DNA from 3 places in the Halomonas sp. BMC6 genome. Region 2 is predicted to be linked to each of the others. Evidence: riboswitches for the same ligand, from Rfam matches in the RefSeq annotation. Region 2 holds a riboswitch; each other region holds the start of a gene.
What was found. Region 2 has a riboswitch for thiamine pyrophosphate ahead of tenA (thiaminase II). Riboswitches for the same ligand answer to the same signal wherever they lie in the genome.

Region 1: another riboswitch for thiamine pyrophosphate. It lies ahead of thiM (hydroxyethylthiazole kinase); the one in region 2 lies ahead of tenA (thiaminase II).
Region 3: another riboswitch for thiamine pyrophosphate. It lies ahead of AB6K10_RS17790 (sodium:solute symporter); the one in region 2 lies ahead of tenA (thiaminase II).

What each region holds. Positions count from the first base shown of each region.
Region 1 covers NZ_CAXNSH010000001.1:993,513-1,003,482, forward strand. The annotation lists gene AB6K10_RS04740 (serine hydrolase) at 1-1,000, shown strand, start outside; gene AB6K10_RS04745 (DMT family transporter) at 1,103-1,978, shown strand; gene AB6K10_RS04750 (class III extradiol ring-cleavage dioxygenase) at 1,982-2,719, opposite strand; gene AB6K10_RS04755 (DoxX family protein) at 2,776-3,183, opposite strand; gene AB6K10_RS04760 (LysR family transcriptional regulator) at 3,276-4,196, opposite strand; gene thiE (thiamine phosphate synthase) at 4,193-4,807, opposite strand; gene thiM (hydroxyethylthiazole kinase) at 4,797-5,606, opposite strand; TPP riboswitch at 5,631-5,722, opposite strand; gene AB6K10_RS04775 (hypothetical protein) at 5,772-6,116, opposite strand; gene AB6K10_RS04780 (DUF2237 family protein) at 6,242-6,616, opposite strand; gene gloA (lactoylglutathione lyase) at 6,823-7,356, shown strand; gene AB6K10_RS04790 (DUF6164 family protein) at 7,358-7,723, shown strand; gene AB6K10_RS04795 (cupin domain-containing protein) at 7,720-8,394, opposite strand; gene AB6K10_RS04800 (metal ABC transporter solute-binding protein, Zn/Mn family) at 8,542-9,636, opposite strand; gene AB6K10_RS04805 (metal ABC transporter permease) at 9,679-9,970, opposite strand, start outside.
Region 2 covers NZ_CAXNSH010000001.1:1,658,310-1,668,279, forward strand. The annotation lists gene AB6K10_RS07855 (DMT family transporter) at 87-1,007, shown strand; gene AB6K10_RS07860 (porin family protein) at 1,138-1,647, shown strand; gene AB6K10_RS07865 (porin family protein) at 1,800-2,339, shown strand; gene AB6K10_RS07870 (HlyD family secretion protein) at 2,524-3,585, shown strand; gene AB6K10_RS07875 (DUF2955 domain-containing protein) at 3,575-4,675, shown strand; gene AB6K10_RS07880 (CsbD family protein) at 4,784-4,969, shown strand; gene thiC (phosphomethylpyrimidine synthase ThiC) at 5,028-6,944, opposite strand; gene tenA (thiaminase II) at 6,971-7,639, opposite strand; TPP riboswitch at 7,725-7,856, opposite strand; gene AB6K10_RS07895 (DUF2971 domain-containing protein) at 8,343-9,071, shown strand; gene AB6K10_RS07900 (Ltp family lipoprotein) at 9,646-9,970, shown strand, end outside.
Region 3 covers NZ_CAXNSH010000001.1:3,682,874-3,692,843, forward strand. The annotation lists gene AB6K10_RS17780 (magnesium transporter CorA family protein) at 1-414, opposite strand, end outside; gene AB6K10_RS17785 (diguanylate cyclase) at 432-1,862, opposite strand; gene AB6K10_RS17790 (sodium:solute symporter) at 1,937-3,316, opposite strand; TPP riboswitch at 3,306-3,409, opposite strand; gene AB6K10_RS17795 (peroxidase-related enzyme) at 3,454-4,062, opposite strand; gene AB6K10_RS17800 (hypothetical protein) at 4,237-4,926, shown strand; gene AB6K10_RS17805 (CoA-acylating methylmalonate-semialdehyde dehydrogenase) at 4,976-6,472, opposite strand; gene AB6K10_RS17810 (putative zinc-binding metallopeptidase) at 6,695-7,756, shown strand; gene AB6K10_RS17815 (alpha-E domain-containing protein) at 7,757-8,755, opposite strand; gene AB6K10_RS17820 (circularly permuted type 2 ATP-grasp protein) at 8,760-9,970, opposite strand, start outside.

The sequences.
Region 1 (9,970 bases), 660 kb from region 2:
CGTCGCCGAAGCCTTGGGAGGGAGCGAGCAGCGCTTTGCCAATCTAATGACCGTGAAAGCCCGCGAGCTGGGCATGAACGCCACCACCTTTCGTAACGCTTCTGGTTTGCCCGATGACCAGCAGATGACGACCGCGCGCGACATGCTGACGCTTTCGGTACGGGTGATGCAGGATTTTCCGCAGTACTACCACTATTTTGGACTGCAGGAGTTTACCTATCGCGGCACACGGCACACCAGCCATAATCGTCTTGTGCGCGACTACCCCGGTGCCGATGGGTTGAAAACCGGGTTTATCCGAGCCTCGGGATTCAACGTGGCGACGACCGCCGTGCACGACGGTCGACGCATGGTCGCCGTCGTCATGGGGGGATTTAGCTCCTCCTCCCGCGATACGCACATGGCCGATCTGTTGGATCGCAGCTTTATGCGGGCATCGCTCAGGGATCAGCGCACGTGGTTGGCCAGTACTCGCTTTTCCAGTGAATTCATGGGTTTCACCGGATCCGCTCAGCCGTTGAGACAGCCAGCGCCGACGCGTCCCATGACGCAGCCGATGGTGGCCAGCGTCTCGGCGACGTCACTGTCCCCCACGCCGCCCGCTGCGCGCAGCACGCCTGCACAAACGGTCGAGGCCCAGCTCGTCGAAGCAGAGGCGGCCCGTGGGGATGCTCCTGCCTCTCCAGATCCGCTACAGGCATTCATCGAGCGAGAGCGGGTTTTGGCTGACGCCTCGCCGGGCGCGCAAGCAGCCTCGGCGGGATGGGGCATTCAGGTGGGCGCGTTCAGCCAAGCCGCGCAGGCAGAGCAGCTGGCCCGCCAGGCCGTGCAGCGCCTGCCGAACAGCGTGGGGGGGCGTGTCGCCATTGACCCGCTTCAGGGGGCAACCACGGTATTTCGAGCACGTGTCGTTTCGTTGAACGAGTCCCAGGCACGACAAGCGTGTCAAACGCTCCAGGCGCAGGGGATGGACTGCATGGTGGTCAACGCGAGTCTTTGAAAGCATGACATCGCTGCCCCGCCAATCGCAGGTTGGCGGGGCTTTTTTATGCAGTGCTACCGGTGCTGTGAAGACAATAATAATCGTCGTAGGAGGTGACGGATGACACCCTCGCTAAAAGGCATTTTATGCATGTGTTTAGGTGTGCTGTTTTTGGCCCTGGGTGATGCGGTGTCCAAATGGTTGGGCGCCGTGCACTCCCCGCTACAGATCATCTTTTTCCGCACCTTGGTATCGCTGCCGTTGATTGCTCTGCTGGCCCATTTTAGTGGCGGATTGCGCAAGCTGCGTACCCGGCGTCCAGGCGTGCATCTGCTGCGGGGGGTGATTTACACCGCCACGATGGTCTGTTTCGTATGGGGCCTGACCCTGCTGCCGTTGGCCGAGGCCACGGCGATTGCCTTCGTGGCGCCGCTGTTCGTGACGCTACTCTCCGTACCGCTGCTGGGTGAGCGTATCGACCCGCCGGTGCTGGTGGCGTCGCTTTTAGGCTTTGTGGGGGTGCTGATCGTCGTGCGTCCCGGCGGCGATGCGTTTCAACTGGGCGCGATGATCGTTCTCGCAGCGGCGGTGTTCTATGCTCTGATGATGGTGACGGCGCGACGTTATGGTGCCAACGAGCATCTGTGGGCGATGGTGTTCTATATGACCATGGTGCCGCTGGCAGTCACCGCGGTGAGCCTGCCGTGGGTATGGCAAACGCCACAGCCATGGCATTGGCTCGGATTTTTGGTATCGGGCGTGTTGGGAGTGGGGGCGACGGCGTTTATTACCTTGGCTTTTCGCTATGCGCCTGCCGCCATTGCCGCGCCCTTTGATTACACCGCCATGCTGTGGGCGGTGCTGTTGGGCTGGTGGTTCTGGGGAGAATTGCCGGACCTTTGGGTCTGGGTAGGCAGTGCGCTGATTATGCTAAGTGGTTTGGCCATTGCTTATCATGACCGACGCACCACCTTGAAACGCCGCCCCACGGCGTAGACGTTAGGCAAACTGATAGACATCCATCGCTAGCACGCCGTGCTCGACGCTATGGTGTCGTTGTGTTGCGCGGCCGCCCGCCCCCATCGCCACCAACAGCGGCTGAAAGTGCTCCGGTGTGGGGTGATTGCGCTGGGCATCGGGCGCGTTTTGCCAGTGGACGAGCGCGTCGCGATCATCCTCTCGCAGCCGTGCATGCACCCACTCGGCGAAACGGTCGACCCAGGTCGGCACCTGGCTACCTTGAGGCTGTAGCTCGTAGAGGTTATGGGTCAAGCTGCCCGAACCGATCACCAGTATCCCTTCTTGGCGCAGCGGCGCTAGCTGTTCACCTAACGTTAGCAACGCCTCAGCTCCCCAGCGGCTGGGTAGCGAGAGCGATACCACTGGTACGTCGGCGTCAGGATACATCAGTGACAGCGGCACCCAGGCCCCATGATCCAGACCGCGCTCCACCTCTGTGGCCCCTAGTTGCTCGGCCAGTCGGCTTGCCAAGGCGGGGTCACCGGGCGCTGGGTACTGCACGGCAAACAGCGCGTCGGGAAAACCGCCAAAATCATGGAGGGTCGCAGGCGCGGCGCTGCGGCTGACCTGTAGGTGGTCCGTCTCCCAATGTGCAGAGACCACCAAGACGGCTTTGGGGCGAAGGTGGCGGCCCAGTGCCCGTAAGAAGTGATGGGCAGGGGTGGGGGTGAGGGCCAGCATGGGAGAGCCGTGGGAGATGAAGAGACTCGGTAACATGGAACGCACTCCAGTCGATTGGCCTGCCGAGACGAGGGGCTCGGCAGGCCATTGGATCATGCCAGTCGGCGGCTGATGACGAGGCTACCGCTGCCTAGGCCTGCCTGTACCAGGAGAGCCACGGCCCAGAACACTGGGAACTCCCAGCCGCCGCCGGGGTTGGAGAATACCCAGCCGTTACCCAGGTGTACCCAGGCGGCGCCGAGCAGCACCGGCACTAGCGCAAGGCTCACCCAGCGGGTGTATAGGCCCAGCACCAAAGCCAGGCCGCCGCCGACTTCGGCCGCAATGGTCAAGTAAGCCATGAAACCGGGCAGGCCGAGCGATTCGAAGTAGCCCACCGTGCCAGGAAGCGTAAACACGAACACTTTCATTAAGCCGTGGGCCAGGGCCATCACGCCCAGGCTAATGCGCAGTAAGGCGGTGGCATGTAGGGTTGCAGCAGGGGTCGTTAAGGTTGTCATAGCTCTCTCTCGCTGTGTGTGTGCATCACCGTGGATGCGATGAGACAACTGTACGTCAGCAGAGCGAGATGATAATCCCGCCGATTGGCACTTCACTGTTGCGAAATGCGCGACAATCCCAGCCCCTGTTCCCATACCGGTGGGTCTCCCCAGGCATCGACCAACTGGTCGATGAAGCGCGTCACCTTGGCGGGCAGAAAGCGCCGCGCGGGGTAGATGGCGTGTATGTCTAGGTAGGTCGGCGGAAGGTCTAACAGAAGCGGCACCAAGTGCCCCCGTTGGATGCTCTCATGAATCAGAAAGCTGGGCTGCTGGGCAATGCCTAACCCCGCTTCGGCGGCATACGTCAGCATGTCGCCATTATTGCTCTCTAGTGGCCCCGTGACGCTGACGTGCTGCTGATTGAAGCGCCAGTCGCCGCTGTTCTGCCCGCTGCGATAGCGCAGGCAGTGGTGCTGGGTCAGATCCTCGATGCGCTGAGGGGTGCCATGCTGTGCCAAGTAGCCGGGGGACGCGCACAGCACCAGCTGGCAGCGGGTCAGACGCTTGGCGATCAGGCTGGAATCCGGCAGGCTGCCGATGCGAATCGCGACATCGTAGCCCTCTTCCAGCAAATCCACGCGACGGTCGTTCAGGTCCAAGCGTACGTCTAACGCCGGGTGTGCCTGCATGAAGTGCGCTACCTGCGGGGCAAGGTAGCGGGTACCAAAACTCATCGGACCATTGATGCGCAGGCGTCCACTGACGGTGCTGGTGCCGCTACCGACATCGGCAGCGGCCTCGTCCAAGGCCAGCAGAATGGCTTGAGCGCGAGCCAGATAGCGCTCTCCGGCATCGGTGAGATGCAGCCGCCGAGTCGTACGCTGAATCAAGCGAGCGCCCAGCGTCTCCTCCAGCGCCATGACCTGCCGCGAGACGCGTGTGCGTGAGAGGTCCAAGGCCTCGGCGGCACGGGTGTAGCTGCCGAGCTCGGCCACTTTGACGAAGGCGGCGAGCTGATCGAGCTTGCTCATGGGGCGCGAAACGCCAGCGCCGCCTGATAAGGGTCAGGCTGGCCGCAGATGGCGGAAATCACCGCTAAACCGTTGGCACCGGCGGCCCTGACTTGGGCGGCGTGCTGCGCCTTCAAGCCGCCGATCGCCACGTTGGGCAGCGGGCAGGCGCGGACGAGTTCGGCCAAACCATCGAAGCCTATCGGCTGAGCGTGATCCTGCTTGCTGGCGGTGGCGAAAATGGGGCCTAGCCCGACATAGTCCAACAGCGCGATGGGCGCGTTACGAAGCTGCGCGACGGTGTTGATCGACAGCCCCAAAATGGCATGCGGTCCCAGCACCTCACGCGCCTCTTGTACGGCGGTATCGCTTTGCCCCACGTGCAGGCCATCGGCGCCGCTGGCGATGGCCACGGCTAGCCGGTCGTTGATGATCAGCGGCACGCTGGTGCCCGCCAGCAGCGCTTTGAGCCGCTTGGCTTGGGCGACCATCGCCGCGTCGCTGGCGTGTTTGTCGCGCAGCTGTACCACGGTGACACCGCCTTTGACGGCGGCCTCCACCGTCGCCTCAAGGCCAGCGTCCGCGCACAGGATGGCATCGGTGACTAGATAGAGCGAGAGATCACACTGCATGGAGCGCCTCCACCTGGCTGAGCGACGAGAGATCATCCGGGGTGAGCTGGTACAGAGCATCCAAGAGGGCAACCTGAAAGCTGCCCGGCCCATCGGCCCGTTGGCCAGCACGATGCCCGGCGATGCTAAAGCACGCCAGGGCGGCCAGCGTTGCCGTCAGCGGGTGCTCGCGGTTAGCGGCGACGAACCCGGCCACCAGCGCACTCAATCCACAGCCCAGCGTCGTGACACGGGGCATCAACGGGTGGCCCCCGGTCAGCCGGAAATGGTGGGTACCGTCGGTCAAAAAGTCGGTCTCGCCGGTCATGGCGACGATGCAGTGCTGCCGTTGCGCGAGCGATATGGCTGCTTGAGCGGCGTCATCGGTGGATGCCGTTGCATCGACTCCGCGTCCTTGGCTTGCCAAGCCGGTGAGCGCCATCACTTCAGAGGCATTGGCGCGAATGACGCTGGGCCAGTGGGGCAGCAGCGCCTGGCACACCTGCTGGCGAAAGGCGGTTGCCCCGACCGCCACCGGGTCTAGCACCCACGGCGTTTGGCTTGCGTTGGCCGTGCGAGCCGCCAGCTGCATCGATTCGGCCCAGGGCGTAGAGAGCGTGCCGATATTGATAGAAAGCGCACCTGCCAGCGCGGTAAATTCGGCGACCTCTTCGGGGGCGTGCAGCATCGCGGGCGATGCCCCCGTGGCCAGCAGCAGGTTGGCCGTGCTGTTCATGGCCACGTAATTGGTCATGCAGTGGACGAGCGGCGTGGTTTCGCGCAGAGCGGCGAGCATATCGCCAAGCGGGGGGTAGGTCATAGTATCCTCCCGGCCAGGGAGGTGGTGAGAGGCACCACGACTCCCTACGCCGGCGTTATCCGGTTCAGGTTCGAAGGGTGCTTCTCAGCCGCTGGGCGGCGCCCCTGTCGTTGGTGGCTACTATCCTAGCCTTGGACGGAGCTGTAAAGCCCCGCCGGAAGAGACTTAACGAAACGCGATGCGCGTGCCGTAGGTAAGCATTTCATCAGGGGTGATGGCACGGCCCGACACGCCAATCATCTCATCGCCGCACTGGTCGGCGAAAGTCAGCACGCCGTGGGTCAGACCAAGCTGGCCCAGGGTGTCACGGATTTCACCGGTTCCCAAAAAGGTACTGACGCGGCCTTCGGCGTCGCTCAGGTCCGATACACCGTTGGCATGGTGAAAGCGCACCTTGTAGATACCGTCCATGGACTCGACTTCGACAATAGGGGAAAAGCCGTTTTGAATCGCATGGCTCAGCTGCTTCAGAGTCAGGCGATCGCCAAGGGTCATATCGATGGCTGTCATGACGCTCTCCTATCTGACGCCATTCGCAGGGCATCACGGTTGAATTTGTAAAACTATCGAGATAGAAGTGTAGAAGGTCTGCATCGTTTTTCCAGGCGCATTCGATCAGAGCGCGTGCCGAGAGGTCAGTGCACGGCATCCAGCGCGTGTTGCTGAAGTTTGGTCAGAGGGATGATCTCCAGCGTGCGCTCGTTTGTGCCCGAGAGAATCACCGGTGGTGCAAGCCCCACTTGGGCTGCTTCGGCCCAGCGGTGGGCGCACAGGCACCAGCGGTCGCCGGGCTTCAAGCCGGGAAAGCCGAAGGCCGGGCGCGGGGTCACTAGATCGTTACCTTGAGCCTTGGAGAAAGCCAGAAACTCCTCGGTCACCATGGCGCACACCGAATGGATGCCGACATCGTCAGGCCCGACGCGACAGAAGCCGTCGCGGTAGAAGCCGGTTTTTGGGGCATGGCAGCAGGGCGTGAGTGGCTCACCCAGTACGTTTCGATCACGGGACATAGAGACTCCTTCGGGCCGGGCTGGAATTCCAAGCGCCTTGCCCTCATAACTAGACATTAAACGCGCCATCGCACGTTATGACCGATGCGCTGGAGCGATGGTCAAATGGCGGGCGCTTAGCAGCCTAAGCCTTGTACAAAGTACTACGTTCGTCAAAGAATTTGCACCGTATCCACGAAAGCGTCACCCCCCATAAGGAGAGTCTCATGTCGTATCAAGGTGAACAGCATCCAGGCGTTGCCCCAGCCGCCCCGCAAACACAGGGTTTTCGCTTAAACCACACCATGCTGCGGGTCAAAGACCCCGAGCGCGCGCTGGCGTTCTACTCCAAGGTGTTTGGAATGCAGGTACTGCGGCGCTTGGACTTCGAGGAGATGCAGTTCTCGCTCTACTTCCTGGCTAACGTAGAGGCCGGTGATAACGTGCCGGAAGAGACCCAAGCGCGGACCGCGTGGACCTTTAGCCAGAAAGGTCTATTGGAGCTGACCCACAACTGGGGTACCGAAAACGAGCAGGACTTTGCCTACCATGACGGCAATGCAGAGCCGCAGGGCTTCGGGCATATCTGTTTTAGCGTACCGGATTTGGAAGCCGCGCAGGCGTGGTTCGATGAGCATGACGTGACCTTCGTCAAGCGCGCCGACCAGGGCAAGATGAAGGACGTGATCTTCGTCAAGGACGCCGACGGCTACTGGATCGAAGTGATTCAAGCAGACCGTATGGCCGCCATGGGCGATTGATATGGCGCATCTGCTGTTTCGGTTGCGTCACGTGACCGACGAAGAGGCCATGGAGGTTCGCCAGCTGCTGGAAGCGCATGGCTTCGATGTGTACGAAACCCAGGCGGGCTTTTTTCGCCTGGGAGTCGATGCCATTTGGCTGCGCAACCCTGCCCAGCGAGACGATGCCGAAACGGTGCTGGCGCACTATCAGGCCGAGCGGCAAGCAAAGGCGCGCAAAGCGCATGAAAACGCGTTGGCCCGCGATGAGGCGCCGACGTTGTGGCGACGTTTCGTGGCGCACCCGCTGCAGGTCACGCTAGTGATCGTTGCGGTGCTCATGATCGCTCTGCTCACCCTGCTGCCGTTTATTGGGCTAGCTCGCTAGTCGTCAGAAGCGTCAGACAGATGCCCGCGCTTGACGTACATCATTACCCCGGCCTGGCCTGCGCGAAGCCGTGGCGCAGCCCCCGGCGGGTAGCGGCACCAGCTCCCTTCCGGGTACTCGGTGTCCGCATCGCACAGCGACCCTTCCAGCACGAACAGCTCCAATCCGCCCGGTAGGGCAGGATAGTCGGTGACGATGTCACACTCCCAGCGCTCCAGGCTGATACGCTCGCTTTGATAGGTATGCAGCATTTTGTACGTGATGCCGGGCCGACGATCAGGCTGCCAGGGCAAACGGTGGGCGGGAATGGCGAGTTGGAGCAGGTCGTTCTCATCGAACTGGTGGAGCTTCACGAGAATCAGCGCGCCCTCATCGCCAATGTGGGGCGTATGGCCCGTGCCGATGGGGTTGCGCAGGTAGCTGCCCGCCGGGTAGCGGCCATGTTCGTCGGCAAACACGCCCTCGAGCACGAGAATCTCTTCACCGCCGCCGTGGGTGTGGCGGCTGAACTGACTATTGGGCGCATAGCGTACCAGGCTCGTGGCGCGGGCCACCTCATCGCCAATGCGGTCCAGCATCATTCGTTCTACGCCTGCGCTGGGCGAGGCGACCCAGCGATACTGCTCCGGCGTGACACAGGCAAAGTGGCTAAAGTCGGCGTTTAGGCGCATGGTAGTGGCTCTTTGCAGGGGTTTAAACAACGTTAGCGGCGCATGGTGGAGCCAGTCTCCCCATCCTCACGACAAAATGCAACGCAAAAAAATACCGCCTGGCGCAGGCGGTATTCGATTCTTTACGGCACGTCTTTACGACATGGCTCAGTGATCATGACCATGATCGTCGTGGTCGTGGTCGTGGTCGTGGTCGTGGTCGTGGTCGTGGTCGTCATGACCAGGATCATTATGGCCCGGCGCTGCCAGAGCATCGTGGAGCACCTGGGCGTTGTGGCGCATCATGCCCAGGTAGGTGCTGGCATCGCCTTCACTGGCCAGCGCATCCGCATACAGCGTGCCGGCGATGGGAAGGCCAGTCTCTTCTGCCAACTGCGTAATGATCGCCTGGTTGGTCATGTTCTCGTGGAACAGCGCCTGTACGTTCTCTTGCTCGATCACATCGATCAGGGCGGCCATGCTGGCACCGCTGGGATCGGCTTCGGTCGAGAGACCAACCGGCGAGAGGAAATTTACGCCGTAGGCGCTGGAGAAGTAGCCAAACGAATCGTGCCCGGTGATCACGCTGGCCGACGCAGGAATCTCGCTGAGCAGCTCACGAATCTCGGCATCAACGCTATCCAGCTCTGCCAGGTAGCGCTCGGCATTGGCTTGGTAGCTCTGCGCGTTGGCACCATCGGCCTCGATCAGGCCATCACGAATATTGGTGACGTAGACCCTCGCCTGCTGCAGATCTTGCCACGCATGAGGGTCGTCATCGCCATGGACGTGCTCGCTGTGATCGTCCTCTGCATGCTCGTCGTGATGCGCGTCATGAGCGTGCGCGTCGTGGTCGTGTTCATCGTGCGCTTCATGATCGTCGTGCTCGTCATGCCCGTGCTCGTCATGCGCTGCGAACGCACGTGGGGCGATGCCATCCGTCGCCGTCACCAGCGCCCCGCGGTAGTCGCTGGAGTCGATCAGTCGCTCCATCCAGCCTTCGAACAGCAGGCCATTGAAAACCACCAGATCGGCGCTGGCCAGCGCGCGGGCATCGCCAGGGCTCGGGGAGTAAACGTGGGCATCGCCATCCGGGCCGACCAGGGAGCTGACGTCCACATGCTCTCCACCGACGTTCTCGACCATATCCGCCAAGATGGAGAAACTGGTGACGACCTGAACCCGCTCGTTCGCCATGGCCGCGGGCAGTGCCAACATGGCCGAGACGCCGACTAACCAGCGCGATGAAGAGATAAGCGACATAACATGCTCCTGATGATGAAATAAACGTGAGACGATCATCCGCTAATGCGACTGCTCCATCGCCAGCGGCGTGGTTTTACGCCGTAACTTCGCGGCCAAGCTGTGGTAGCGGCCAAACAGCGCCGAGAACAAGTACGCTCCCCCGGCCAGTAAGATAATGCTCGGGCCAGATGGCGTGTCCAAATGGAACGACAGCAGCAGCCCGCCGGTACTGGCCAGCATCGCTAACACCACGGCGATGCCCATCAAGCCCTCTAACCGCTTGCTCCAAAACCGCGCTGCCGTGGCGGGCAACATCATTAAGCCAACGGCCATCAGCGTGCCCAGGGTTTGG
Region 2 (9,970 bases):
AAATCAGCGAAGAATTTAGTTAGCCTTCTATGTAAAATGTCGGCATCCTGTTCCTTATATAACCCATCGTGAGCCCTTTTGTTCCTATGTCCTCGATTTCTAGCCCCAACCTATTACCCCGTCATCTTGCCATTCTGCTGATGATGACGGTGGCGACGATGTTCGCTGCGAACCACGTCTCAGCTCGGTTGGCGTTTGATAACGGCACGGGGCTGCTTCTGGCGGTATTGATGCGCTCAGGCGTGGCTTGCTTGATTCTGCTCTCCTTGGTCATCCTTCAGAAAAAGCGCCTTTGGCTGCCTTCGGGAGCGTGGCGCTGGCAGCTCGCGGTGGGGCTTCTTATTACCCTGCAAAGTGTCAGCTTATATTCCGCTGTGGCGCGCTTGCCGGTGGTGATTGCGCTGCTGCTAGTGAATACCTTTCCTATTCAACTGGCGCTCATTAGCTGGGCGCTGGGCGGGCCTCGGCCATCGCTGCGCAGCTGCCTGATTATGGGCACTATTTTGATTGGCCTGTTGGTGGTGCTGGATATCCCCAGTTGGGTGGCCAACGCCGATGCCATGGGGCCGGAGTGGCTGGCAGGCATTGGCTTTGGGTTATTTGCCGCGTTCGCGTTTGCCTGTGCGCTGTGGGTGACCGAGCATCGTTTGGCCGGGGTGGGCAGTACGCTGCGCAGCCTGCTCACCATGCAAACCGTGTTTATCGCCATGATCATTGGTGGGTTTTTAGGGGCCGTGCCGGGCGGTATGAGCCTGCCGGACAATAGCACCGGCTGGGTAGGGCTAACGCTGCTGGCGCTGCTCTACGGTAGCGGGTTCTCGATTCTGTTTATTTTCGTGCCTCGGTTGGATATGGCCCGCAACGCGCCGGTGATGAATTTCGAGCCGGTGGCGTCGCTGCTAATCGCCTATCTGGTGCTTGGGCAAATGCTCAGCCCTAGCCAGCTCGTGGGCGGCGCGGTGGTGGTCGGGGGCATCGTCGTACTGAGCTTGTCGAAAGGGCGCTAGAAAACGTCATGAACAGCGCAAGAAAAAAGGAAACTCGATGCAAGCGTGAGCGGGTGAATTGCGTTCTTCAGGGGGCTGGGCCACACTTCGAAGTGTAAGGAAACACTGTTTTTTAACTGAGGTGATCCCCATGAAGATGACCGTACTATCACTGACCTCTGCAGCGCTTTTGGCGGGTGCAGGTGCGTTCGCGGCATCCGCCCAAGCCCAAGAGTCCTTTCAATACCCACAAGGATACGTGGGTGGCGATGCCATGTTTTGGAGCTTGAACCCTGAGCGCGGCGACTCCCGCGATGACGTCGGCCTGCGCCTGCGCGGCGGTGCTCAGTTCAATGATTACTTCGCCCTGGAAGGCCACCTGGGCACCGGCGGCTCGGATCGCGGTGCCGATCTAGACCACCTAGCGGGTGCGTATGCCAAAGGCATCATCCCCGTGGCGCCCAACTTCCGTCTCTATGGCCTTGCGGGTTTCTCCGAAGTCGAGATCAGCAACAATCGCGAGAGCGGTCTCTCTTACGGTGCGGGTGCCGAAATGGACATTGCGCAGAACGTCTCCGTTGGGGCCGATTACATGCGCTACCTGGACGAATCCGCCTACGATTTTGATGCGGCCAGCGTAGGCCTTCGCTACCGCTTCTGATGTTCTAGCGCGCTAAGCGCTGCTTCAAGGGAATACGACCCCGCTGACTGAGCAAAGACTCGGCAGCGGGGTTTTTTTGCAACGACGATTAATTTTAGTTAATGTATCGCCGCTGTTTACGACGCTAAAAGTATTAAAACTAAGGGAATAACATGAAAACATCAGCCAAAGCGCTTGCGATTGCCTCTACTCTGTTCGTGAGCGCCGCCGCCCATGCGCAGTCCTTTGATGCGGGCTACCCCGAGGGGTACGTAGGCGCAGACGCAATGGCATGGACGTTAGATTTTGAGGGTATAGACGAGAGCTATGATTCAGTGGGCCTGCGTTTGGTGGCAGGCATGAAGCTGGATGAGTACTTGGCCGTTGAGTTTCACGGGGCCACTGGCGGCTCAGACGACATTTATGGGCTAGACGTTGAACTGGACTACTTAGTGGGCGGTTTTTTGAAAGGTATCGTTCCGCTTAGCGACAACGCCCGCCTGTTTGGTCTTCTAGGCTATTCGGAAGTCAAACTAACCGCCAGTGGTTTTGGCCTGAACGAGAGCGGCCGGGATGACGACGTTTCCTTCGGTGCAGGCGCAGAAGTCGATGTTACCGACACCCTGGCGATTAGCGCAGATGTCACTCGTTACCTGAGCCAAGCAGACTATGATCTAGACGCTTACAGCATTGGCCTACGCTACCGCTTCTAATCGAGTAGCCATACCAACCGGCTAAGACATACCCCGCTGACTGAGCAAAGACTCGGCAGCGGGGTTTTTTATCGTCGAACAAGAGATTATTGTTAGCGTGCTAATAATTTTGTTAGACTAAAGTATTCCGTCTAACGCGACCCAAGGGCCATGACCGTTTGGGAACAGTGAACGAGTAACGCTAATGACCCCTGATCAACGATTTACCCGCTGGGTGAAAATAGCCCTGGCGGCGTTTGTTGTGCTGTTTGTTTATTTCTTACTCGCCGATAGTTTTATGCCCATGACCCCGGAGGCGCGGGCGATGCGGCCCGTGACGCGAATTGCGCCGGAGCTAAGCGCGCCGGTGAAAGACGTGGTGGTGCGTGACCACCAGCGGGTAGAAGCGGGCGATGTGCTGTTTCGGCTGGACCCGGCACCGTTCGAGCTTGCCCGGCAGCAGGCGGAGTTGAATCGCGAGCAAGCTGAGCAGGAGAACGCTCGGCTAACCGCCGAACTGGCGGCGGCGCGGGCCTCGCTGGCATCAGCTCAGGCCACGTTTGATGAGCGCAGCGGCGAGCGCCGCCGTGCCGAGGCGCTTTTGGGGCGGCAGGGTATCTCCCGCCAGCAGTATGAACAGCAAGTGGCCGCTGAGCATACGGCCCAAGCTGCCGTAGCATCCGCTCGTGCGCAAATCGATAGTTTGGAAGTACAGCTAGGCGAAGAGGGCGATGCTAACCTACGGCTGCGCCAGGCTAACAATGCGCTGGAGAAGGCCGAGTTGGATATCGCGCGTACCACGGTTAGAGCGCGGGAAGCGGGTGAAGTGACGAACCTTCAGCTCCAGCCGGGGGATTACGTGCAGGCAGGCCAGCCAGCCGTGGCGCTGGTGGCCAGCAATGTCGACGTGGTGGCTGATTTTCGCGAAAAAAGCCTGCGCCACGTGGCCCCTGGTGATGACGCAAAGATCGTCTTCGATGCGCTGCCGGGGCGTATTTTTGCAGGCCACGTGAGCGCGTTCGATGCCGGTGTGCGAGAAGGGCAGCAGGCCGCCGACGGGCAACTGGTGGATATTCCTACCTCTGACCGATGGGTGCGCGACGCCCAGCGAGTGCGTATTCACGTCGTGCTGGATGAACCGCTGGAAGAACTCCCGCCCAGCGGCGCGCGGGCCACGGTGCAATTAGTGCCCGTCGAGCACGCCTTGGCCAAGCCGTTTGCTTGGCTGCAGGCGCATCTCATTAGCTGGCTGCACTATGTTTATTAGACGGTTGGCGAGATCGTTGGCTACTTCAAAGTCACACGCGGCGACACCCGCCCCTCGTTCGGTACCCAATCCCTCGGCGCTTAGCCAGAACGGGCTGCGCCAGTGCCTACGAGTCGCGGGTGGCGGCACGTTGGGGTTTATCATCAGCCAACTGATGGGGTGGAATTATGGCGTCTTCTTTACCGTCTTCCCTATGTTTTTGTTGGGCTTGGTGACGGTGTTAAATGGCTCGATCATTCGCCAGTTTCTCTCCAACGTGAGCCTCAACGTGCTGGAAGTCAGCTTGGTCGTTGGGCTGTTAAAACATATGCCCGTGGTGATGACACTGGTGGTGCTGGGCCTGTTTCTGCTGCGCTTTAACCTAATGGCCAAAGGCCCGCTGTTTCTGTTTGGTGCCAACGGCGTGCTGACGCTCAGCATTCTGCTGCACTTTGCCAGCTATCCAGGGGTGGATTTAAGTGATCTGCTGGCCAGTAATCTCATGGCCAGCGTGCTGGCGGTGTTCATCGCCATGCTGATGTACACCCTGTTTCCCGATGTAGAACCTCGCCAGCCACCGCCAAGAGGCAGTAAAACGGCGGCACAAATCCGCCATGAAACGCTGATTGGCGGCATCACCGCCACGCTCTCGTTTGTGGTGTTTCAGGTATTTGACCTACGCGATTCGCTCTCGGCGCAAATGGCCACCATCTTGATTCTGTTCACGCTGGGTTATTTCGGCGCTCAGGCATCGGCAGCCAAGCGTGCGGTCGGTACGCTGCTGGGCTGTAATCTCGCGCTGGTCATGCAGTTGGCACTCTACACCCAGAGCCACCATTTTTTATTGGTGATTCTGCTCTATTGGCTGGGACTAATGCTGTTTGCCAGGGAGCATATCTTGGAAGGCGGTGGCTCGGGGATTGGGTTTGGTGGGCTGACCACGATGGGGATTCTGTTTGGTCAGTCGTTAGGGCCGCAGCAAGACTTGGTCTACAGCGCGCTTTACCGCTTCTCTTCCATGAGCGTGGCGCTGATCGGCACGCTGTCGGTGATGATTTGCCTGCACTACCTGCTCAATCGCTGGGAACCCACGTGCTTGCCCGAAAAGTAGTTGAGGCAACTTTTTAACAAAGAGCTACGCTGAAAAAGAGTCGACGCTGATGTCGTAAGACGCACAGCGAGCGGCCATTTCCCTACTAACGGATTAGAGGTGTTCGTCATGGCAAGTGGCAAAGAAGATAAAGCGAAAGGTGCGGCCAACAAAGCCGCCGGTAAAGTAAAAGAAGCAGCAGGCAAGGCCACCGGTAGCAGCAAAACCGAAGCCAAAGGTAAAGCCCAACAGGCCAAAGGCGAACTGCAAAAAGGCAAGGGCGATGCCAAAGAGGGCGCCAAGAAGAAAAAGTAATTCTTGTTGCGCAGAATTAACAACCGGAGCCATTGGCTCCGGTTGTTGTGTTTAAGGGCTACACCTCCTGGTACAGCGCACTCCCTTCCCGGCGGAACTTTTCCGCCTGCTCCTGCATGCCGCGCTTCACCGCTTCGGCGTCGCTTTCGCTGGCGTTGTCCGGCGTGCGGTCGCGGTAAGTGTCGCGCACTTCCTGGCTGATCTTCATGGAGCAGAACTTCGGCCCGCACATGGAGCAGAAGTGCGCCACCTTGGCAGAGTCTTTCGGCAAGGTTTCATCGTGGAATTCCCGCGCGGTGTCCGGGTCTAGGCCCAGGTTGAACTGGTCTTCCCAGCGGAACTCGAAGCGCGCCTTGGAGAGGGCATTATCGCGCCGCTGCGACGCTGGGTGGCCCTTGGCCAAATCCGCCGCGTGGGCAGCAATCTTGTAGGTAATGATGCCGGTTTTCACGTCGTCTTTATTGGGCAGGCCCAGGTGCTCTTTCGGCGTCACGTAGCAGAGCATGGCGCAGCCAAACCAGCCGATCATCGCCGCCCCAATACCGGAGGTAATGTGGTCGTAGCCGGGGGCAATATCCGTTACCAGCGGCCCAAGGGTATAGAAGGGCGCTTCGTCGCAGTACTCCAGCTGCTTATCCATGTTCTCTTTCACCAGGTGCATGGGCACATGGCCGGGGCCTTCGATCATCACCTGTACATCGTGTTTCCAGGCAATATGGGTCAGCTCGCCCAGGGTTTTCAGCTCCGCCATTTGCGCTTCATCGTTGGCATCGGCAATGGAGCCGGGGCGCAGGCCGTCGCCCAGCGAGAACGCCACATCGTACTGCTTGCAGATCTCGCAGATCTCCTCAAAGTGGGTGTACAGGAAACTCTCCTGATGGTGATACAAACACCACTTCGCCATGATGGAGCCGCCACGGCTGACAATGCCGGTGACGCGGTTGGCGGTAAGCGGCACGTAGCGCAGCAGCACACCCGCATGAATGGTGAAGTAATCCACCCCCTGTTCCGCCTGCTCGATCAGCGTATCGCGGAAGATCTCCCAGGTGAGGTTTTCGGCAATGCCGTTGACCTTCTCCAGCGCCTGATAAATGGGCACCGTGCCAATCGGCACCGGCGAGTTGCGGATGATCCACTCGCGGGTTTCATGGATGTTCTGGCCGGTGGAGAGATCCATGATGGTATCCGCGCCCCAGCGGATGCCCCAAGTCATCTTGTCCACTTCTTCCTCGATGGAAGACGTGACCGCCGAGTTGCCCAGGTTGCCGTTAATCTTCACCAGGAAGTTGCGGCCAATGATCATCGGCTCGCTTTCCGGGTGGTTGATGTTGTTGGGAATGATCGCCCGCCCACGGGCCACTTCATCGCGCACGAACTCTGGGGTGATTTCCTTGGGCAGGCTAGCGCCAAAGCTCTGGCCTGCATGCTGATGGCCCAGAATGCGCTCCACCTCCGCCGTGCCCAACGCCTGGCGGCGTTGATTTTCCCGCAGGGCGATGAACTCCATTTCCGGCGTGATGATGCCCTGGCGGGCGTAGTGCAGCTGGGTCACGTTCTTGCCCGCTTTCGCCCGGCGGGGTGTGCGGGTTAAATCAAAGCGCAGCTGGGCAAGAGTGGGGTCGTTGGCGCGGCGCTGGCCGTACTGGCTGGTCGGGCCATCCAAAAACTCGGTGTCGTTGCGCTCTTCAATCCAGGCACGGCGCAGCTCCGGCAGGCCTTGGCGCAAATCGATGTTGGCGCTGGGGTCGGTGTAGGGGCCGGAGGTGTCGTACACCAGCAGCGGCGGGTTCTGTTCATCCACGCCGCTGGTTTTGGTGGGCGAGAGGGTGATTTCCCGAAACGGCACGCGAATGTCCGGCCGCGAGCCTTCCACATACACCTTGCGCGAGCCGGGCAGCGGCGCCACGGCGGCGGCATCTACCTGGGCGGTTTCGGCTAAAAAGTGAGCGGTTTTGCTTTTAACGGTCTTGGTCATGACGGTGTCCTTGTCGTTGTTGGTCATTATTCAGAGAGGTCTAAACCCATCTGCCAGAAATCGATTTCCAGGCGGGTGGCATCGCGGAAGATCTTGCTTAGCTCAGCAAAACGGGCGGGGGTAACATCCGCCAAGCGGGCATCGAGCCACGCAAGCTCCGCTTGCATAGCGGCTTGGAACTCCTCGCCTTCGTACATGGCGATCCAGGCGTCAAACGGGTTTTGCGCGCCGCGCAGCGTGGAAGGTTGCTCGTTCAGCCAGTTGGCGATTTCACCGTAGCCCACCAGGCACGGAGCCAGCGCCACGTGCAAATCGAGCAGGTCGCCCCGGTTGCCGGTATCCAACACATAGCGGGTATAGGCCAGCGTGGCGCGGGCTTCTGGGAGTTCGGCAAGCTCCTGCTCGGAAATCCCCCACTCCTCACAAAAGCCCACGTGCAGGCCCAGCTCCACATCCACAATGGCTTTCAGGCCTTCATGGGCTTGGCGAAGATCGGCGAGGGTGGGGCTTTTATAGGCCGCCAGCGCATAGGCGCGGGCGAAGTGAATCAAGAACAGGTAATCCTGCTTCAGGTAGTGGCGAAACGACGCCTCAGGCAGCGTAGCGGTGCCCAGCTGGCGCACGAAATCGTGCTCGATATAAGCGCGCCAATCGTCCTGGCAAGCGGTGGTGAGATCGGTAAAGCGGTAGCCCATATTGGATGCCTCCGGTGGTACAGCGAACCGGCGCACGGGCGAAAGGAGAGTGAGTTGGGGCAAGGTATCAGGTGAACACGGCGCACCCCAACCACCGCTTGATTCCTACGCCGGTACTAGCCGGATCAGGTTCAACGGGCCCCGCCGTGACGACTTGCTGTAGCAGCCAGCCGTATAGCGATCTCAGCCGGTTCCACCGGCACCCCGTCAAGCAGTATTCAGCGCAGTGTAGGAGGCGGGTGGGGGAGATGCAAGGGTAGGCTATTTTATTGGGCGTACAGAGGTTGTCTGCCGTTAAGGCAATGAACGCCAAGAAAAGGCGATGGAGTGGAGTGCTTGATCCCCATGATTACCTTGAAGCGTTCCATCAGTGTCATGGGAGAGTGCCTCATCAATGCTGTTCATAAAAACAGTATTGTTGAGGCGAGCAAAACGCGCAACCCCGCGAATTTTGGCTACATCGCCAAAATTCTCTTTGCTCGCTGTAGAATCAATGAGGTAGGTTCAATTTGGTGGCTATGAAACCTCAGTCATTGTGATGTCGCGTTCATTGAGGTTTCGTGGTGGGGCGTATAATCACTGTTAAATTCTTTAGCCGCAAAGATTCGAATATCTGATGAGATGCTATAAATACAGAAACAGTGGGCAAAGGACATGGGAGCTACTGATTAATCAGCAGCTCTACTTTGCAAGAGCGAATCAGTTGAATGATCCCCTGGATTCTTCGATTAGCATCCGTCAAGAATATGAGCGAGCCAAAGAGATCGTCGAGAAGTTAGATGATCACCCTGAAAAAAGAAAGTGTTTCCTATTTTTCCTCTTGGACGCCCACCAGTTCAAAGATCCAAACACAGGTGAGGAATTGGGTTTGAACGGTGCTGTCGAGCGGTTTGTCCAAAGTGTCGGTATTTACTCGTTATCAAAGACGCCGCGTGACGCTCTGCTATGGTCCCACTATGCGGATGGACATCGAGGTGTTTGTTTAGGATTTGAAACCGAAGAACTCGATATCGAGAGGGTTTTTATCAGCGATCACGTCGAGTATCGAGATCAACCAGCTTACAAGGATATTTTTTTGGAGCTAGTGGAGGAACTAGGTAGCTTTGTGCGTCCATGGGATGGACACAACTATTCAGATGAATTGGGAGATGAATTCTATACTCAGCAACTTTCGAGACTTATGCGCGGGAATTTATTGGTTAAGTCTCAGAAATGGCAGTATGAGCAAGAATATAGGCTGGTGTCAGGAGAAGCAGGCTTGCATACATTCCCTCCGCAGGCGCTGAAAGAAATAGTTTTGGGCAACAAAATTAGCCCTGAAGACTATCACACTATATCGAATATCCTTTCTCACCCAGCATACCAACACGTCGAGCTTAAAAAAGCTCAACACATCGCGGGGACTTTCGACTTTGATATTACTGAGGTTTGATTGCTTTCGGATTAAACGTGAGCTTAGCAATTTAACCAATGGGTGAAGCTGACCGGCACTATGAGGCGCTCCGTCCTGGCGGCTCAGCCCAAGCATTGAGGCTTTAGAAAAACCTCTTTGACAGCCAGGTTTTGGTAGGATCGGGAAAACAGGCAAGGGGTGGTCAGCATGCTGCGCTTCAAGGTTTATAACTACGATCAGAACGCCATGGTGGTGATTAACTATAAGGATCAGCTCCAGCCTGGCAAAAGAGAAAGGGCCTGAAACATTTCAGCAAATGGCGAAGGAAGCCCCTTTTAAAGCAGAGCAATGGATCGCGTCCTGTGAAAAATGGAATAAGCTGTGGGCTAGCGATCTGTCGGATCAAAACATCAGGGCGTTACTACCATGAAAGTTAACCCGGTTTCCGAGCGGGACTAGACGATATGCAACTCCTTCTACGATCAGTAGTATTTGCATAATCGTGGCGCTGTCGGTGTTCCTCGTCCGGCCAGCTTCTAAATTTGACTTTGAGTCTGTTGTTGTGAGTAAACTAAAGATACGAGCCACACCATAAATAAACGGAGAAATAATAATGAAAATCTTGAAATTAGTGATGATTATTACTTTGTTTGCCGCCACGCCGACATGGGCAGAAAGCCTTACAGGGCCGCAGAATAATGCCGTTAGATCTGCGAATCTTTATCTCAGTATGCAGGGCTTTTCCCGGAGCGGGCTTATTCAGCAGCTCTCATCAGACTTTGGCGATGGTTATGAGGTTGCCGACGCAACCGTGGCAGTGGATAGTCTCAATATTGATTGGAACAAGCAAGCGGCTAAGTCTGCACAGCAGTACCTCAATATGATGGGCTTCTCTTGCCAAGGCCTTATTGAGCAACTTTCATCCAGTGCGGGCGATG
Region 3 (9,970 bases), 2.0 Mb from region 2:
CGCGACCTGCTCGGGCGATTGGGCCAGCAGGGCTTTGCCGTGCTCATTGAATAAACGCTCGATACTGAGCGCCTCGCCGGGGTGCAGCGTGACCAGAAAACGCTCGCCAACAAAGAAACAGACCTGCTGGGGCACGAAATTGAGCTGGGCATCGAACGACGAAATACCGCGATAGATGATCAGCGTGTGATTGTCGAACTCTTCGATCTTTGGGGGGTGGCGCTCTTTATGAGCATCTTGGATCGCCATGGGGTGGCAATCGAAACGCTCTAGCACGTCACGCTCCTGCGTTTCGCTCTCGCCTTTCATATCGACCCACAGATGTGCCGTGGGCATGCGTTTCCACTCGTCCATCAGGCTCAAATCGCCCTCACGCACATCGCCTTCTGGGGTGGTCAATAAACAACGAATCATACGCGTCCCTGGGTTCGTTAAAGAGGGTTGGGGGTATCCGCCGGACGCGCCAACGCGACACGCGCTTTACCTGCGCGTTTGGCGTTATACATGGCGTCGTCGGCACGTTTCAGCAGCTCCTGTGGCGTCTCAGCCGCGTTGGGCACGAACAGCGCCACGCCAATGCTGGTGCTCACTCGCAGCGTGGCACTCCCCACGTGTAGCGGCTCTTCGATCACCTGAATCAGCTTGTTTGCCAACGGTTCAAGAGCCTCGGTAGTCACCCCTTCGAGCAGTACGACGAACTCATCTCCCGCCCAACGGGCAATGAAGTCCGTCTCGCGGACGGCGTTCTGAAGGCGCTGCGCGACCTCACGCAGCAGCTCATCGCCCATGCCGTGGCCGTGCTGGTCGTTGATGCGCTTGAACCCGTCGAGGTCCAGAAACAGCACGACAAGCGGCGCCAGGGTACGACGTACCCGCGCCATCGCTTCGGGAAGCCGCTCATCCAGTGCGCGACGATTGGGCAAGCGCGTCAGTACGTCCTCTCGGGCCTGCTGGTCACGCAGACGCTCAAGCTGCTGGCGTTCGGTAATGTCGTGGATGAAGACGCTGCGGCGCGGGCGGCCATTCACTTCAAAGCTCTTTAGCCGCACCTCGACCGGCAAGCGAACCCCGTCTCGTCGTATGGCGTCGCAGGTCAAGGGCATCGCGGCGTCGTCACAGGTCAGCCCCTGTGGGAACATGAGCGAGGTGAGTGGGCGCGTCAACGCGTCTTTGCGGCTCCAGCCGAACATGCTTTCGGCGGCCCGGTTCCAGTCCAACACGCGCCCCTGCGCATCGATGCTCAGATAGGCGTCGTAGGCAGACTCGATCACCAAATTGAGCTCACGCGTGCGCTGCTCAATACGCTGTTCAAGACTTTGATGAAGCGCCGTGAGCGACTGCTGAGTGGCAGCGCGAATTTTCTGCTCGTTGATGAGCCGCTCGCGCAGATGAATTTCGCCGATCACGATATCGGCCAAATCCTGCATCGCAGCTTGTTCCTGAGGAGTCAACTGGCGCGGCTGCGTATCCATCGCACACAGCGATCCAAGCACTAGACCATGGGAGTTGCGCAACGGTATCCCGGCATAAAAACGGATGCCGCCGGGTTTCGTCACGATGGGATTGGTAGCGAAGCGCTCGTGACTCTGAGCGTCTTCGACCACCAGCGGTTCGTCCTCCAGCACGGTATAGGCGCAAAATGCCATGTCCCGGGGGCTCTCGGAGAACTCCATGCCTACTTGCGACTTGAACCATTGACGGTCGGTATCGATCAAGCTGATGGTGGACTTAGGAACGCCGAGCAGCACGGTGACCAACCGCGTGATGCGATCGAAAACGGGCTCGTTCGGCGTATCCAGCAGGGCCAGCTCGTTAAGCGCAGCCAAACGGGCGGTTTCGTTAGGGGGTAACAGGTGGCTCATGGCGATCACACCTAAGTGGTCATCAGTCCCCTAACAGCATACCGTGAAACGGAATTTTCTGCTCAACGCCCCACTTAACGCACGGCGATACGCCGCGGGGTCAACCCGGCCCACACCACGCTCACCACCGTGGAGAGCAGCAGCGCCCCCACGAACGGCCCCAGTGTCGGTACGCTACCGGGGAACGTCGCGGCCAATACTCCCGCGCTGACGCTACCTTGACTCAGCCAGCCAGGCAGCACGGCGCCTACTAGCCCCGCTAGCCCACCGCTGATCGCAGCCGTCGGTGTCATTCGTTGCCACAAGCCCAGCAGCACCGGCACCACGATCGCTGCACACAGCAGGTCGGCAATCAAAAACAGCCGCAGCACCGACAGCCCCTGTAAAGCAATCATGATCACGGGCAGCATGATGGCCACGGTGAGCCAGCGCGCTTTGTTGAGGGCCTCGGGCCGGTGGCCGCTGGCCCACAGTGACGCAATACCGTTTTGTAAAGTGTCGACGCTCGAGGTGACCAGCGTGACGGCCAGGACCAGGGATGGCAGCGTGATCCATACCGGGGCATCGCTAAGCAGCGCAAAAAACGGCATGGGCGGCTCGCCGAGGCTGACCCCGCTCATCGCTGCCATGATGCCAACACCACCGATCACCATGACGACCAGAACGGTCAGGCCGCCGCCCAGCAAGGCACCGCGCCCCAGGCTCGCGTCGTCTTGGGCCGCCCATACCCGCTGCCAATAGCCTTGGTGAAACAAGTTCGCTGCCGTCACGGCGATCACCAGCGTCAACGCGACGCTGAGCGAGCTACCGATGGGGAGCGACGGGAGTTGTGCGTCACTCGGCATATTGGGTAGTCGCCAGAGCGTTACGCTGGCGACGGCGAGCAGCAGTGCCAAAAGCAGCCACGCTTGCCAGCGGTCGGTGGCGAGACTTGCCCGAAGCCCACCCATCACGGTGTAGACCAGCGTGGTGAGCGCCACCCCGATGATGACCACGGCAGGAGGCACGTCGGAGAGTAGCGCGGTAATCGCCCCGATGGCGGTGAGTTCAGCAGCCAGGAAGCAGCCCATGTAAGCCACGGAAACGAGCGCGACGAAGCGGCGCACGCCCGTGCCGTAGCACGTATCAGCAAACTCGGCGATGCTGCGCCCTTCCGGCAGCGCTTGGCGTATTTTGGGGCCATAAAGGCCCAGCACGATGAAAGGCAGCGCCGAGCCAAGCGCATAGCCCAGCAGCGCTACGGGGCCCACGAACGCGCCAATTTCCGGGGGCGCAAACAGAATCCACGCCCCCATACCCGAGGCCAAAAAGGAGAGCCCCAAGGTAGACGCGGTTTGAGAATTGCGGGCGGTGACATAGTCATCCAACGAGCTGCCACCAAAGCGGGCCCGAAGGCCCAAAAAAGCAAAGCAGCACAACGCTGCGCCTAATACGAGAGACGTTAGGTAAGGCATGTCGCGCTTCCTCCGCCGGTACGAACCGGATCAGGTTCCAGGGTCTGCGTTACGCGCATTCTCAGCCCCGATGGGGCTCCCCTGGCGACAGTGAATGGAGGCGACATCCTCAATCAAACTAGCGCATTAGTAAAGTCTCAGGTCTGTCGAGCACTCTCCTCCGGCTGTTTGGGGACGCGCCCCATCGTATAGAACTCGGCGTTGGGCGGCGTTCCCGCCAGCGTCACCAAGCGGTTGGACATGCCGAAAAAGGCCGCAATGGCGCCAATGTCCCAACAGTCGTCCAGGGTAAACCCAACGGTTTCCAGGCGCATTTGCCACTCGGTTGAAAACTCCCCCAGCTCGATGGCGCTATGCAGCGCAAAATCGAGCATCAACCGATGACGCTCGCTGAGTCCCGCCACGCGATGGTTAATGGCGATATTGTCCGCCAGCAAAGGGTCTTTACTATAAATACGCACCAGCGCGCCATGGGCAACAACGCAGTACAAACAGCGATTACGGGCACTGGTGGCCACGACGATCATCTCTTTTTCCGCTTTCGTCAGCGTATCGGACGCCCGCTCCATCAACGCATCGTGATAGGCAAAAAAAGCACGGAACTCCTGGGGACGATGCGCGAGCATGAGAAATACGTTGGGTACGAAGCCCGCTTTTTCCTGCACCGCTAACATGGCTTCCCGGATATCCTCGGGAACTTCTTCTAGCGTCTCAGGAAGTGTAAATCGACTTATCGAGACAGACATACGCACTCCTGTTTTTTGTAACGTGGCGCCTAACTGCTGAATGGCGTTTACTCGTAACAAATTGCTAACTAAAGAGTCTTTCAATACGCCTTAACGCTCGCCATACTCTTAATGATTTAATGTCATAAGAGCCGTACGCTATTAGCCAAGCGGTGTACTAACAGGGAAACCACCATGTCATACTCCGAAGCAAAAGAGCACACGCCAGGGCGTTTGCATGAACTGTTCGCCGACCCTTACCGTGCGTTCGAAAACGATACGGATGAGCGTCAGCTGCATATCCGCGTCATGCTTCACACCCTGCTGGCCCGCCCCATGAAGCGAGGTCAGGTAACGCTTCGTGTGATTCACGGCTGGGAGAACGGTGGCTTCGAACCCGCCGACCTGCAGCACGCCGACTTTACCCTGCACAGCCTGACAGATTTCGATGCTGCCGTGACGCGCTTCGCTACGGCTGCCGAGAAAAACGCACCGTTGCCTGCGGATCAAACCGCCATCCTGGCCGAGCCGCTAGCCGACGCCATTGCCGATGCCGAAGCAGATGGCAACGCACTGACCGACGACATCCGCGAAACGCCGGCCCGTTGGCCCGCGTTCGAAGGTGGGCTCGCCCTCTACACGCTGTTCAAGATGTACCACCGCTTGGTTTACGGCGAAGATGACACCTACCGCTGCTCCCAGTGCGACACCCCCCACGGCCCTCGCGAGATCCATGAGTTTCATTTAGAGGAGGGTGAGTTTGCGCTGCTGGTGCCCATCAGCGAGGAGCAGGACGCGCCTTATTTGCTAGTCCTTCACGAAAGTCAGCTGGGTCCCATCGCCCAACTGCTCTCGGAAAGCCTGCCGCTGTTCGAACGTTATTGAGCTGCGCGCCTCCTCGGCCGAGGAGGCGCTTTACTGCGCCCGGGGCGCGCTATAGCGAAATCGTGCTGTTGATACCGCTTGAGACGTTTTCCGGCTCGAACCAGCGGGCAGTGACCGTTTTGGTTTGGGTCCAGAAGGCAATCGCCTGCTTACCGTTGGGCCCCAAGTCACCCAGTTTCGAGGCCCGAGAGCCGGTAAAGCTGAAGTAAGCCACCGGCACTGGAATCGGCACGTTGATACCGATTTGGCCCACGTCGATGTCGGTCTCGAAGCGCCGTGCTACCCAGCCCGAGTTGGTGAAGATCGAGGTGCCGTTGCCATTCGGGTTGGCATTAATGAAAGCGATGGCGTCGTCCAGCGTCTCGACGTTGACGACGCACAACACTGGGCCAAAAATTTCTTCGCGATAGATCGTCATGTCTGCCGTCACATCGGAAAACAGAGTCGGTCCGACGAAGTTACCATCCGGGTAGCCGTCGACCGTGTAGCCGCGACCATCCACCAGCAGCGTGGCGCCCTCTGCTTCGCCTGCGGTAATCAAGCGCTCGACGCGGGCCTTGGCCTGTGGCGATACCAGCGGCCCTAGGTCCGCTTCACGCTGAGTGCCCGGCCCCACGGTCATACCGCGCGCACCGGCTTCGATATCCTTGATCCACTCGCGCGCCTCTCCCACCAGCACGACCACCGAGTTCGCCATGCAGCGCTGACCGGCGGCACCAAAAGCAGAGCCCAGCAGGCTATCGATGGCTTGACTACGGTTGGCATCCGGCATGACGACACAGTGGTTTTTTGCGCCCATCATGGCCTGCATGCGCTTGCCAGCGGCGGCAGCGCGGTTGTACAGCAGTGACCCCACATGGGTCGAACCGATGAACGACAGTGCCTTGATATCCTGATGGTCGGCAATTTGGTTAGCGACATCCGGCCCACCGTGGACCACGTTCAAGACCCCGGCAGGAATACCCGCTTCGTGCGCCAGCTCCACGAGCCGCATGGTCGAGCTGGGGTCCTGCTCGGAGGGCTTCAACACGAAGGTGTTGCCCGTGGCAATAGCCAGCGGAAACATGAAACAGGGCAGCATGATCGGGAAGTTGAAGGCCGTAATGCCCGCTCCCACGCCCAGCGGCTGGTGCATGGTGTATACATCGACGTCATTGGCGGCATTTTCGGCCAGCTCGCCTAGCTGAAGCGAGGTAATGGAGCACGCATGCTCGACCACTTCCAAGCCGCGCCCCACTTCACCTTCCGCATCCGGCAGGGTTTTGCCATGCTCTTCGGTAATCAGTGCCGCTAGCTCCGCCGTGTTGTCTCGGATGAGCGCCTGCAGTTTGAGCATGATGCGCATGCGTTTGCCCAGCGGCACTTTACGCCACTCTTTGAACGCCGTCTTGGCGCTGGCGATGGCGCGCTCGACCTCGTCGGACGTACAGAAGGGCACCCGGGCGACCACTTCTTGAGTCGCTGGGTTCACCACGTCGCGCCACTCTTGGCTTTGGGACATGACTGGCTGGCCATCGATATACATCGGTATTTCACGAACAGACATGATGCGTTTCCTCGGGTTGTGTTTGTTATGGGATCGAATAAGGCGCTACTAGGGTATATCAGCAAGTTGACGTAAACGTCAATTAGCCTCTGGGCAAAGATAATTTCCGCATCGAGCGACGATTTGGCTTTCCCTCTCAGTCAGGGCCTCGCTATGCTGAGACAGTTGCGTATCAGCACTCACCTTCGTGAGATGCGCTGTGGTGATCACAAGGAGGCATCCATGCAGACGTTTAGCTGCCGCTGTGGCAATCCGCTGTTTTTCGAGAACACTCACTGCTTGGCCTGTGAGTCGGAGGTAGGCTGGTGCCCCGCTTGTCGTCATATCGTGGCACTGGCACCGCTGGATAGCGGCGGCTACCGCTGCACCCATGAAGGCTGCGGTACGGCGCTGATGAAGTGCCACAACTACGCCGTCGAAAACGTTTGTAATCGGATGGTCGTGATGGCCGAAGGGCACGCGGATACGCTGTGCGACTGCTGCCGCTATAACGAGGTGATTCCCGATTTAGAGGTCGACGGCAACCGGGAGCGTTGGGCAGCGCTGGAGAGTGCCAAACGGCGGCTTTTCTATACGCTGGATTTGCTCAAGCTTCCCCATGGCGTCGAGGGCGAGGACATCCGCGTTCCGCTGAGCTTTTCGTTCATGGCCGATGCGCTGCCCGACCAAGGACTATGGCGCTCCACGGCGAACCAAGAGAAGGTCTACACTGGCCACGCCAACGGCCATATCACCATCAACGTCAAAGAAGCCGATGACGTAGAGCGTGAGCGGCTGCGTGTCGACATGAACGAATCCCACCGCACGCTGATCGGCCATTTTCGTCACGAAATCGGCCACTACTACTGGGATCTGCTGGTCAAAGACCAAGACGAAGCCGCCAGCATTCGCGTATTCGGCGACCACAACCACCCTACCTATGGCGAAGCCCTGGAGCAGTACTATCAGCAAGGCGCGCCGGCAGACTGGCCCTCGCGGTTCATTTCCGCCTACGCCGCCATGCATCCGTGGGAGGATTTCGCCGAGACGTTTGCCTTCTATCTGGACATGGTGGCCGTGCTGGATACGGCACTGCACATGGGCCTCTCACGTGCCGAGTACGACGGCTCTTTGGAGAGCATGCTTCAGGCGTTTCATCAGGTGGGCATGGCAGTGAACGAACTCAATCGTGACATGGGCCTGCTGGACTTGGCACCCGGCGTCATCGCCCCGGCGGTGCGTGAGAAGCTGGCGTACCTGCATGAACTCATTCAACAGGCGAACGCCAGCTCTCAAGCGGCCTAGTTAATCGTTGTCATGGTCGCCTGTGTGGCTTTGGGTTTGACGCTGGGTGACCCGAGGAACGCCGTCGCCGTTCACGAAGTAGGTAGCGCTAAGCGTATCGTGGATGGCGGCAAAGCCAATTTGCAGTTCGTCCACGAAAGCGTGCAGCTTGCTCGGCGAGTGCGCCAGCGCCTGAATATCCGCATCGACCACGTCGGCCCGTACCAACGACACCGTCGCCGCGACGCGGTCTTGGCGGGGCAGTAGCTGTAGCTCGTGCCCCAAGGTTTCCAAACTACAGGCAATGGAGCGAGGCAAATGCGGATCTTGCAGCAGAAAACGCAGCACGTCCGGGCCGCGCACCCGTAGCCTGACCTGTTGACGATACATCTGATACGCGGTGAGTGACTTCAAGACGCTCATCCACTGCAGGTTCTCGAACGGCAGCAGCTCTTCAGGGTTTTGCGGCAGCAGGCTGGCCGAACGCACATCGACGATCCGCGTGGTCATATCTGCCCGCTCAAGCTGGCGGCCCAGTTTGATGAACGTGCGCGCCGGGCCGTGGCTCAAGGTGCCTTCGATCAACCCGGTCAACGTTTGGCAGCCACGAATGACGTTTTTCAAAAATGCGTCTCGACGTCGAGGGCTCACGCCGTTTTCCGCGTGGTCCGCGACGTTGAGATAGAGCTGATTGACCTCTTCCCAAATCTCGCGGGGCACTACGTCCCGGGTGGTGCGTAAGTTCTCCCGGGCGCTCGCCAGCGCCGAGAGAATCGAGCTGCCGTTTTGGGCATCGGCACACAAAAAGTGCACCACGCTACGCTCGTCGAAACTGGAGTGGCGGGCATTGAAGGCCTCCAGCGTCCCGGTCATTTCGATGAGCGGCGCCCAGCCCAGTGGCAAATGCCGAGGCAAGTCCAGCATCAAATGGCTGTTGACGCTCAGTAACCGCGCGGTATCTTCGGCACGCTCGATGTAGCGCGCCATCCAGTAGAGGTTTTCAGCAACGCGTGACAGCATGGCGCTAGGCTCCTTTCTGCTCAGCGGCACCCGCCGCGTTCTCGTCGGTCTCGACGATCCAGGTGTCTTTACTACCGCCCCCTTGGGACGAATTGACCACCAACGAACCCTCTACCAGCGCCACGCGAGTGAGTCCACCGGTGGTGACGTGGGTTTCCGGGCCGGAGAGAATGAAGGGACGCAGATCGACGTGGCGAGGCTGAGGCAAGCCGTTGGCCAGCGTTGGCGTGGTCGAGAGGGCCAGCGTCGGCTGGGCCATGTAGTTACGCGGATTTTCGTTGATCAAGCGCGCGAACTCGTCGCGCGTCTCTTTGGTGGAGCGTGGGCCGATCAGCATGCCGTAGCCGCCGGACTCGTTGGCGGGTTTCACCACCAGCTCATCCAGATGGTCCAGCACGTACTTGCGATCCTCTTCGAACATGCACAAATAACTCGGCACGTTTGGCAGCAACGGCTCTTGATCCAGGTAGTAGCGGATCAGCTCAGGGACGAAGGCGTAGACGACTTTGTCGTCGGCAACCCCTGCCCCAGGTGCGTTGGCCAGCGCGACCTTTCCTGCGCGCCAGGCGCGCATCAGCCCCGGCACGCCCAGCATGGAGTGAGGGTTGAACGCCTCTGGATCGAGGAACTCATCGTCCACCCGGCGATAGATCACGTCGACACGGCGCAGGCCCTCTACCGTGCGCATGTAAACCACGTCGTCGTCATCGACCAGCAGATCGCTGCCTTGTACCAGCTCGACGCCCATTTGTTGGGCAAGGTAAGCGTGTTCGAAATAGGCAGAGTTATAGATCCCCGGTGTCAACACGACCACCTGTGGGTCATCACCCGGGCGCGGCGACATGGCTGCCAGCATGTCGTAAAGCTGCGCGACATAGTCATCCACCGGCAAGATCTTGCCCGACGCGAACAGCTCCGGTAGTACGCGTTTGGTGACGTTGCGGTTTTCCAGCATGTACGAAACGCCCGACGGAATGCGCAGGTTATCTTCCAACACATAGAGCGTGCCATCACCGCCACGCACCAAGTCAGACCCGCAAATATGTGCCCAAACGCCATGGGGAGGATTGATGCCTACACATTGAGGTCGGAAATTGGCCGACTGAGCCAATACTTCCGCAGGGAGTACTTTATCTTTCACGACGCTCTGTTCGTGATACAGATCGTCGATAAACAAGTTCAGCGCTTGCACCCGCTGCTTCAAGCCCGCTTCCG